Regions from separate parts of the Tardiphaga sp. 841_E9_N1_2 genome, predicted to be linked through region 3. Evidence: riboswitches for the same ligand, from Rfam matches in the RefSeq annotation. Region 3 holds a riboswitch; each other region holds the start of a gene.

Region 1 (2,194 bases), 2.9 Mb from region 3:
TTCGGGATCGAGCAGCTCGGCTGCAATGCCGGTCTTGATATAGGCGCCGAAATATTCGGCGTAGCGCGTGGTCATGTCGGCCTGCGACGCGTGGGTCGGCGAGCCCCCGACAAAGGACAGGACTTCGGTGCGCAGTTTGTCGAGCAGCAGGCGGGCGCTGACGAAGGTGTAATTCGGCTCCTGCTCCACCAGCGTGCGCGCGGCCATGATGCCGGCCAGCGCCAATTCGTCCAGCGTGATGCCGTCATAGAGATTGCGGCGGGTTTCCTCGAGCACCGGAGCCGCATCGACGCCGTCGAGACCGGTGCAGGCCTCGTTGACGATCAGCGCGAGACGCGCCGAATCGAGCTGCGCGCGTGTGCCGTTGGCGAGGGTGACGTGCAGCACCGGTGCGGTGGAAACCAGCGCGGGCTTGGCTGCCAGTTCCTCGGCGCGGGTGCGCGCGCGCTCCTCGCGATACAGCACATAGGCGCGGGCCACCTTGTGGTGCTCGCTGCGCATCAGCGCCAGCTCGACCTGATCCTGGACGTCCTCGATATGGAAGGTGCGGCCTTCACCGACGCGGCGCGTCAGCGCAGCCACGACGTCGCCGGTCAGCTGTTCTACCGCCTCATGCACGCGGCGCGACGCCGCTGCCGTGTGGCCCTCGACCGCGAGGAAAGCCTTGGTCATGGCCACGGAAATCTTGCTGCCGTCGAAGGGAGATACGGTGCCGTTGCGCCGGATGATCTGCATCGAGGGTTCGCGCGCAGGCGCAGCGAGCGTTTCCGGCGACAGTTGAATCAGCGGCGCATGAGCCGCATCGCGTCCGTTGGACAAAACAGAAGATGAAGTAGGCATCGGCAAGACCCCGTGTGATGCATCAAGCAATGGGGGCTGGGGCCGAAAGGACGCTGCAAAATACACGGCGGAAATCCGCCAGCATTGCCTGCAAGCGACCGCTGGGACACCCCGCCCATGGACGTTCTGGTGTCGCGGCAGGTCTCCTGGCTCGCAGGTCAATGTCTGTTTCAGCCTTCCCGATGCTTGCGCATCAGTGACTTCAATCGAAACAGACTCACTGCTTACAGTTGCGGGGGCAGCGCCGGAATATGACGCAAAACAGCGTCTTTACCGGCTTCCCTCTTAGCCACCAAGTCTTGCGACCAGGCGGACCGTGACATCTACATTTGGTGTGACCCGCGGTGAAGTGTCAAGCGAGCATTGGCGCCGAACGCAACAAATTCGGTAGGGCTGTTGGTTCAGTGGACAACCGCTTGCGTGGCTGAAACCGCGGGATCGTTGGCGGTTTCTGCACGATGCGATTCGTTGTCCGAAAGGACCGTGAGGCGCAGAAGAGCCACATCAATCGATGGAGGATGCCATGCGGAACCTGGCAACGAGCACTGAGAGAACCGAGTTCAACGCTTTCGTGGGGCACGCAGGCGCGGTCACGGCGTTCGAGACGACGGAGCAGATCGCCCGCCTTCGCCTCGACGACATGCTCAACGACGCGTTGATGGACAGCTTTCCTGCGAGCGATCCGATTTCTTCGTTGCAACTCGCCTGAGCGGATCAGACCGCGCGAAAGCTGGCCCGATACTGGCTGGGCGTCAGGCCAAGCCGCCGCACGAAGACCTGACGCATATGTTCGGCGGTGGTGAAACCGGATTCATAAGCCACCACCTTCAGCGGCAGATCGCTGCCTTCGAGGCGGTTGCGTGCCGTGTCGATCCGGGCGCCCTCCACAAAATCTGCCGGCGTCATTTTGGTCTCGAGCTTGAACACCCGCGCGAAGGTGCGCGCGCTCATGCCCGCCACATCGGCCAATTCATCCACGCTGTGTGCGTCACGCAGATGCGCCATCACATGGGCATGGACTCGCGCGATCGGCGAGTCCGGCTCGGCCGGCGGTACCAGATACGGACTGAATTGCGACTGGCCACCCTGGCGCTGCGCCACCACGACCAGACGCTTGGCCACAGCCAACGCAACGTCCGCACCATGATCTTCCTGGACCAGCGCGAGACCCAGATCGATGCCTGCGGTGACGCCGGCTGACGTCACCAGCGCACCGTCACGACTGTAGATGCGATCGAACTCCACATGCGCTTTGGGAAAACGCAGCGCCAATAGCGGCGCGTTCTGCCAGTGCGTCGTCACCGTCTTGTCGTCAAGCAAGCCTGCATGGCCGAGCGCGAATGCCCCGGTGCAG
Region 2 (2,194 bases), 2.0 Mb from region 3:
TTGTCGCGATCGACCCAACCATCGGACGCGTTGCCGGTGACGGCGATACGATAGGCGACGTCCTTGCTGACCGGGCCGCCGCTATCGAGAGCGATGCGGCGCGTCATGTTGCTGTCCAGAGAGATTTCGGCCTGGTTGCGTGGCACCCAGAGCGGCAGTTTCGAAATCACGTTGATAGCGCCGCCGATGGCGCCTTCGCCATACATGACGGAGGCGGGGCCGCGCAGCACTTCGATCTTCTCGGCGGTCCAGGTGTCGAAGGGGAAGTTCACCGTGCCGGAGCCGACATAGAGGCGCGTGCCGTCATAGAGCGACGTGACAGAGCCGCTGCCGGCGAAGCCGCGGGTGCTGAAAGCGATGCCGCCATTGCCGGGTTCACCGATGGCCGTAAAGCCGGTGGCATTCTGCGTGACGGCATCGACCACGTTCTGCTGGCCGCGCTCGGCCATGGTTTCCGCCGAGATCACCTCGACGCTGGCCGGCGTCTGCAGGCGCGTCAGGCCGAGGCGGCTCCCCGTCGATGTCGTGCCGGTGAGGTTGAGCGTCGGCGCTGCGAAGACGGGGCCTGTCGGCGTGGCGACCGGCGCGCCGGTATTGGCGGCGACATTGCGCTGCTGCCGCGGGCGCGTAGCGCGCGATGCATTGCCGTTCGTGGCGCGGCGTGCGCGCTGAGGCGTCGCTGACGGCTGAACGACAACAGGATCGAGCGTCTGGCTCGACTGTGAGGTTTGCGACCAGCTTTCGCTCGGACACAACAAGCAGGAGAGAGCAACAGAATAAAGAAAGGGAGTATGTCGCTTCAATGCGACGGGAGAAACGGAGGTCATGAACAGGACTCGCGGTTACGTGGCACGTCACCGCAAACCAAGTCGCCCCGCCGCTTTCAAACAGGCAGTGTGACTTCCACCAGGACACCCCGCCCAATGTGCTCGCGTGTGACCACGACTGGCGGCAGGTCTCCTGGCTCGCGGGTCAATGCCTGTCGCCGCCTTCCCAGGTGAACACCCAGTGGCTCTTGGCGCGGGCTCGCCGCTTACAGTTGCGGGGGCAGCCGCGGAATCGGGGGATCCCCCTCACCGCATTCCCTTTTGATCCCCGAAGGGAACCGTCACGTTCACGTTAAGGTGAAATTTCCAAATGTGTCAATCAAGCTGCCAGTCATTCGCAGCTTGCTTTGGCGGGTGTTGATATTGCGCATCACCTGTCATCGCAGCGTCAAGCGATCTGCCTAGAGCCACTGGTGCCAGAGCCAGGATCAGGAGTTCGCCATGGCACTACGTTTATCCCGTCGTCGCTTCCTCGCGCACTCAGCCGCAGCAGGCGCCAGCTTCCTGGCGATGCCTTACCTCAGCCGCGCGGCGGATCGTCCGGTCGTGTCGCATGGCGTGCAGTCCGGCGATGTCGGGACGAGCAGCGGCATGATCTGGTCGCGCGCGGATCGGCCGGCGCAGATGATGGTGGAAGTCGCCACGACTGAATCCTTCAGCAATGCGCGCATGTTGCCGGCTATCACGGCGCTGCCCGAGAGCGATTTCACGGCGAAGCTGCTGCTCGATAATCTGCCGGCCGGGCAGGACATCTTCTACCGCGTCAAATTCCGCGATCTGTCGCATACCGACATCGTCGGCGAGCCGGTCATCGGTCGCTTCCGCACCGCGCCAGCGGATCGCCGCGATGTGTCCTTTGTTTGGGGCGGCGATGTCGCCGGGCAGGGTTGGGGCATCAATGCCGAGGACGGCGGCATGGTCACCTTCGCCACCATGCGCAAGCACAATCCGGATTTCCTGATCCATTCCGGCGACACGATTTACGCCGATGGGCCGATCCTGCCCGAAGCAAAATTGCCGGATGGCACGATCTGGAAAAACACCATCACGGTGCCGGAAAAGGCGAAGGTCGCCGAGACGCTCGATGAATTCCGTGCCGCGCACAAATACAATCTACTCGACGACAATGTCCGCGCATTCAATGCGCAGGTGCCGATCTTCGGCCAGTGGGACGATCATGAAGTCACCAACAACTGGTCGCTCTCGAAGCAGTTGCCGTCGTCTTACAAGGAGCGCGACATCACGCTGCTGGCGGCGCGCGGTGCGCGTGCCTTTCACGAGATGTATCCGATCTCGGTCAATCCGAACGAGCCTGGCCGCGTCTATCGCACGCTCAATTACGGCCCGCATCTCGATGTCTTCATGCT
Region 3 (2,194 bases):
GTCGTCAAACATCCGCTCGGTGTGCGTATTCGACACGGTGACATTGTGAGTCAGAATGCCACCGAATGAATCGATGCCGACGCGTCCATAGACGGTTTGCAGCAGACGCGTCGCCGCTGACGGCGTATCCGGAAGCGTTCCCGTTGCTGCATCATAGGCCGAGCGCGTGAACGAATGGACGATGCCTGACTCAAGCCGGATGCCTTCGCCTGCATCGTAGCCGATGCGCGCCGAGCCGCCGACGCGATCGAAGCTGTCGTTTTCGAGATTCGGAAAACGTGCTTCGAGGGCAGGGATACGATAACCGTAACGCGAGAAACCGTTGCTGTGCTGACCGCCGCCGGTGAAGGCATAGGACCACGGACCGTTGGAGCCGGTCAGCGATCCCTGCGTCATGACAGTGCCATAGCTGCCGGCTTCGGTGCGCACGTTGACTTGCGCAGGGCCCGAGCCCTTCTTGGTAATGATATTGATCACGCCGCCCATGGCGTCTGATCCATAGAGTGCGCTCTGCGGGCCCTTTAGGACTTCGATGCGCTCCATCGCCGAAGGCGTGAACATGGCGAATTCGAAATCGCCGGACGCCGCCGTGGGATCGTTGACGCGGATGCCGTCGATCATCACCAGCGTCTGGCCGGTATTGCCGCCGCGCAGGCGCACATTCGCTGTGCCGCCGGGGCCGCCGTTTTCGGTGATGTCGAGACCGGGCACGGTACGCAGCGCATCGACCAGCGAGCCGGGATTGCTGGTCGCAATGGTCTCGCCGGACACGACGCTGATCGAACTGCCGGTGCGATTGAGTTGTTCGGGTGTTCTGTCCGCCGTCACTACGATTTCAGAGAGCTGCTCGGCGCTGGACTGCGCATGCGCAGCACTGTGAGAGCAGGACAGAACAACAACGGCCGCAGTGCCTGCGGCCAAATTCCGGATAGTCATTTAACCCCTTCCGTCGACCCACCGTCGAACGAGTGTGAAACTCGTTACCGGCCGGTCTCCTGGCTCGCGGTGGTCTCCCGGTCCGCCTTCCCGAATCTGCGATGCAAATTCAGTGGCTTTGTGGACCCGGAATGGCCGCTTACAGTTGCGGGGGCAGCCGCGGCATAGGGGATATCTCCCCGCACCGCATTCCCGTTTCACCTCCTCGCGGAGGCACCGATAACTGAGAGGACAGGAAGCACAGCGCGCCGCGCGGTGCAACAGTCATCGAAGACTTCTAGACTCTATTGCTCGTGCTGTAGCGCGGCGAGCACGTCGTCGGGACGTTCGACCATCATCATGTGGCCCGTACCCGGCAGAATCACCGTGCGGGCGTTTTTCAATGCAGCGGCCAGGGTCTTGCCGGCCTTGGCGGGAGTCATCATGTCCCGCTCGCCAAGGATGAGCGTGACAGGGATATCAAGCTGGCCCGCAGCAGTCAGCGCATTCTGGTATGTATTGCAGGCATTGAGATCGGCGAACAGCACGCCTGGCTTCGTGGCTTCCAGCACGCGCTGCGCGCCGCTATGCATCCACAACCCCGGCGCGAGACTGCCGCCGAGTTCGGCGCGAAAGCCGAGCCCCCAGATTGACACCATGTCGATGGCGGAGTGCTGATTGGCTTCGGCATCCTTCAACAGATCCGGGCCGACGGTCATCGTCCCTGCCGTGCCCATCAGGTCGAGGCGCGTGACTTTACGGGGATGCCGCGCTGCGGTCTCCAGCGCAATCAGCGAGCCCATGGAATGGCCGATCAGCCGCGCAGTCTTTGTGCCCGCTGCCTCGATCAATGCTGCGGTCCAGTCTGCGAGATCGGCGATGGTCGTGAGCGCTTCACCTTGTGAGCGACCATGGCCGGGCAGATCCGGCGCCAGCACGGCGAAGCCATGATGCGCAAACCAGCGCGTATGCAGCGCCCAGGTCGAGTGATCGAAGCCGGCGCCGTGGATCATCACGACCACTGGCAGGGAAGGATCGAATGCGCGGCCACCATTCGCGATATAGGTCTCGTGACCGTTGACGGTGAGTTGCATCGCTCAGCCCTTCTGCGAGATGCGCAGCGCCTGCGCGAGGTCATCGATGATATCATCGGCGGCTTCGATGCCGATGGAGAGGCGGATCAGCTCCTCGCCGATGCCGGCGGCCTTGAGCTGCTCGGCGTCCATCTGCTGATGCGTGGTACTGCCGGGATGAATGACCAGTGTCTTGGCGTCGCCGA
Region 4 (2,194 bases), 1.6 Mb from region 3:
ACGTCCGGATCGAGCTCGGTCTCAAGGCCGAGATCAATCGGCACATGTAGCAGCGAACAGGACGGCGCCAGCTCGACGCGATCCCGCCCCAGCAGATCGACCATGGGTTCCAACCCATCGAGCAGACTGGACAGATCGGACCGCCATATATTACGTCCATCGATCACGCCGAGCGAGAGGACCATGTCTTTGGGCGCCTTCGCAGCGACTTCATCGAACTGATCCTGCGCGCGGACCAGATCGAGATGAAGCCCGGCGACAGGGAGCGACAGGGCCAGATCGAGGTTGTCGCCAAGTTCGCCAAAGTACGTGTTCAGCATGATCCTGAGCTGCGGGACCGCTTCCGCAAAAGCAGCGTAAGTCCGCTGCAGCGCCTGCCTTGCGGGCGCGTCGAGATCGAGCACCAGACACGGCTCATCCAGTTGCACCCACTCAGCGCCGCTGTCGGCTAATTCCCCGAGCACCTCGACATAGACGGGCAGCAATCGATCGAGCAGCGTCACCGGGTCGAATGACGCATCCATACTCTTGGCCAGTTTGAGATAGGTCACAGGCCCGACTAGCACAGGTCGTGTCTGATAACCCAGCGATCTCGCCTCCTCGTACTCCTTGATCGGCTTGCGCGATGCGAGACTGAAGGTCTGATCCTGCGCCAGTTCAGGCACCATGAAGTGGTAGTTGGTATCAAACCACTTGGTCATCTCCTGTGCTGGTACGCCTTGCGACGAGTCATGCGCATGAGGGCCGTGCGTACAGGCCTCGTCATGCGCGGCGCCTTGTGATCCACGTGCCATGGCAAAATAGGTCGCGAAGGAAACGTCTCCGCCCTTCCAGCCATAGACTTTGGGAATGGCGCCGACCATGACGCTGGTATCGAGCACCTGATCGTAGAATGAGAAGTCGTTCGACGGCATGACCGTGATCCCGAGCGACTTCTGACGTGCCCAGTTTGCGGCACGCAGCCCGACGCCGACGTCGATCAGCGCATTCTCGTCGATTGCACCGGACCAATAGCTTTCCAGCGCCATCTTGAGCTCACGCCGCGGACCGATCCGTGGCGTGCCCAATGTAGCAACAGGAAGTGAAGTAGCTGATTTTGAAGAAGTAGACTTTGACACAGTAGACATGGCTTAACCCCAATGATTGGGGGCAAAAGGCCAAAGTGACACGTCTGGATTCCACGACGGCAGTCGCGGAATCGCAACCGCACCACCGGGACACCCCGCCCGAGGACGTTTATGTTGTCGAGGCAGGTCTCCTGGCTCGCGGGTCAATGCTGCTGTCCGGCCTTCCCAAAACCTTTGCGGGTCTCAGTGACTTTAATGGACAGCGGCTCACCGCTTACAGTTGCGGGGGCAGCTCCGGCCTTGGCTTAACGCCTCACCGGCTTCCCTCTTAGCTTCGGGCAAACCTTCCCGAAGAACCACGACATGTCCACATATGGGCAACATCGCGCGGCAGTCAACCGAGCTTGCGTGCGCAAGCTGCCCACTCGCAGCAGCGCGTTGAAGATTCCGGAGCTGGAGTGGGCCGCAGCCCCGAGATCAAACGCATCAAGCCCAGCACGAGGCCGGGCTTGCTTAAATGCGAACTACACTTCGTGGATTGCGCTTACGCCCCGTTGAGGAACTGCAGCGGATCGACCGGTGACGAGCCCTTGCGGATCTCGAAGTGAAGCTGCGGCGAAGTAACCTCACCGGACTGGCCGGACTTGCCGATCACCTGACCGCGCTTGATGGTCTCGCCACGCTTCACCATCAGCTCACTCGCATGGGCATATGCGGTGACGTAGCCGTTGGAGTGACGAACGAGGACCAGATTGCCGTAACCCTTCAGCTCGTTGCCGGAATAGGCAACGACGCCATCTTCGGCAGCCTTGATCGGCGTGCCTTCCGGCACGGCGACGTTGATGCCGTCGTTGGACTTGCCATTGGTCTTGGCGCCGTAGCCTGTGACCACGCGGCCGCGCACCGGCCAACGGAACGTCGGCAAAGCGCCGGTTGCGTCAGCGGCTTTAGTCGGCGATTCCGGCGCGATTTCTTCAGGCGTCGTCGTGGCACTTGCCAGACGGGCCTTCTGTGCGGGCTCGGCAGAAGCAACACGGGCCACGGCAGCGGACGTGACCGCGCCAGCCGGAGCAGCCGTCACGGCTGCGACGGGCGCAGCGAGCGGCGCTGCTGCAGGAGCTGCATTG

What was found. Region 3 has a riboswitch for cobalamin ahead of AB8A50_RS13025 (TonB-dependent receptor plug domain-containing protein). Riboswitches for the same ligand answer to the same signal wherever they lie in the genome.
Region 1: another riboswitch for cobalamin. It lies ahead of AB8A50_RS26775 (ribonucleoside-diphosphate reductase subunit alpha); the one in region 3 lies ahead of AB8A50_RS13025 (TonB-dependent receptor plug domain-containing protein).
Region 2: another riboswitch for cobalamin. It lies ahead of AB8A50_RS22410 (TonB-dependent receptor); the one in region 3 lies ahead of AB8A50_RS13025 (TonB-dependent receptor plug domain-containing protein).
Region 4: another riboswitch for cobalamin. It lies ahead of metE (5-methyltetrahydropteroyltriglutamate--homocysteine S-methyltransferase); the one in region 3 lies ahead of AB8A50_RS13025 (TonB-dependent receptor plug domain-containing protein).

What each region holds. Positions count from the first base shown of each region.
Region 1 covers NZ_JBPWQC010000001.1:5,587,926-5,590,119, reverse strand. Annotated here, with positions in the region: gene AB8A50_RS26775 (ribonucleoside-diphosphate reductase subunit alpha) at 1-840, opposite strand, end outside; cobalamin riboswitch at 960-1,174, opposite strand; gene AB8A50_RS26770 (hypothetical protein) at 1,364-1,549, shown strand; gene AB8A50_RS26765 (GlxA family transcriptional regulator) at 1,555-2,194, opposite strand, start outside.
Region 2 covers NZ_JBPWQC010000001.1:4,656,572-4,658,765, forward strand. Annotated here, with positions in the region: gene AB8A50_RS22410 (TonB-dependent receptor) at 1-827, opposite strand, end outside; cobalamin riboswitch at 934-1,125, opposite strand; gene AB8A50_RS22415 (alkaline phosphatase D family protein) at 1,269-2,194, shown strand, end outside.
Region 3 covers NZ_JBPWQC010000001.1:2,690,249-2,692,442, reverse strand. Annotated here, with positions in the region: gene AB8A50_RS13025 (TonB-dependent receptor plug domain-containing protein) at 1-936, opposite strand, end outside; cobalamin riboswitch at 969-1,172, opposite strand; gene AB8A50_RS13020 (alpha/beta fold hydrolase) at 1,221-2,009, opposite strand; gene AB8A50_RS13015 (O-acetylhomoserine aminocarboxypropyltransferase) at 2,013-2,194, opposite strand, start outside.
Region 4 covers NZ_JBPWQC010000001.1:1,108,674-1,110,867, reverse strand. Annotated here, with positions in the region: gene metE (5-methyltetrahydropteroyltriglutamate--homocysteine S-methyltransferase) at 1-1,127, opposite strand, end outside; cobalamin riboswitch at 1,232-1,443, opposite strand; gene AB8A50_RS05215 (peptidoglycan DD-metalloendopeptidase family protein) at 1,612-2,194, opposite strand, start outside.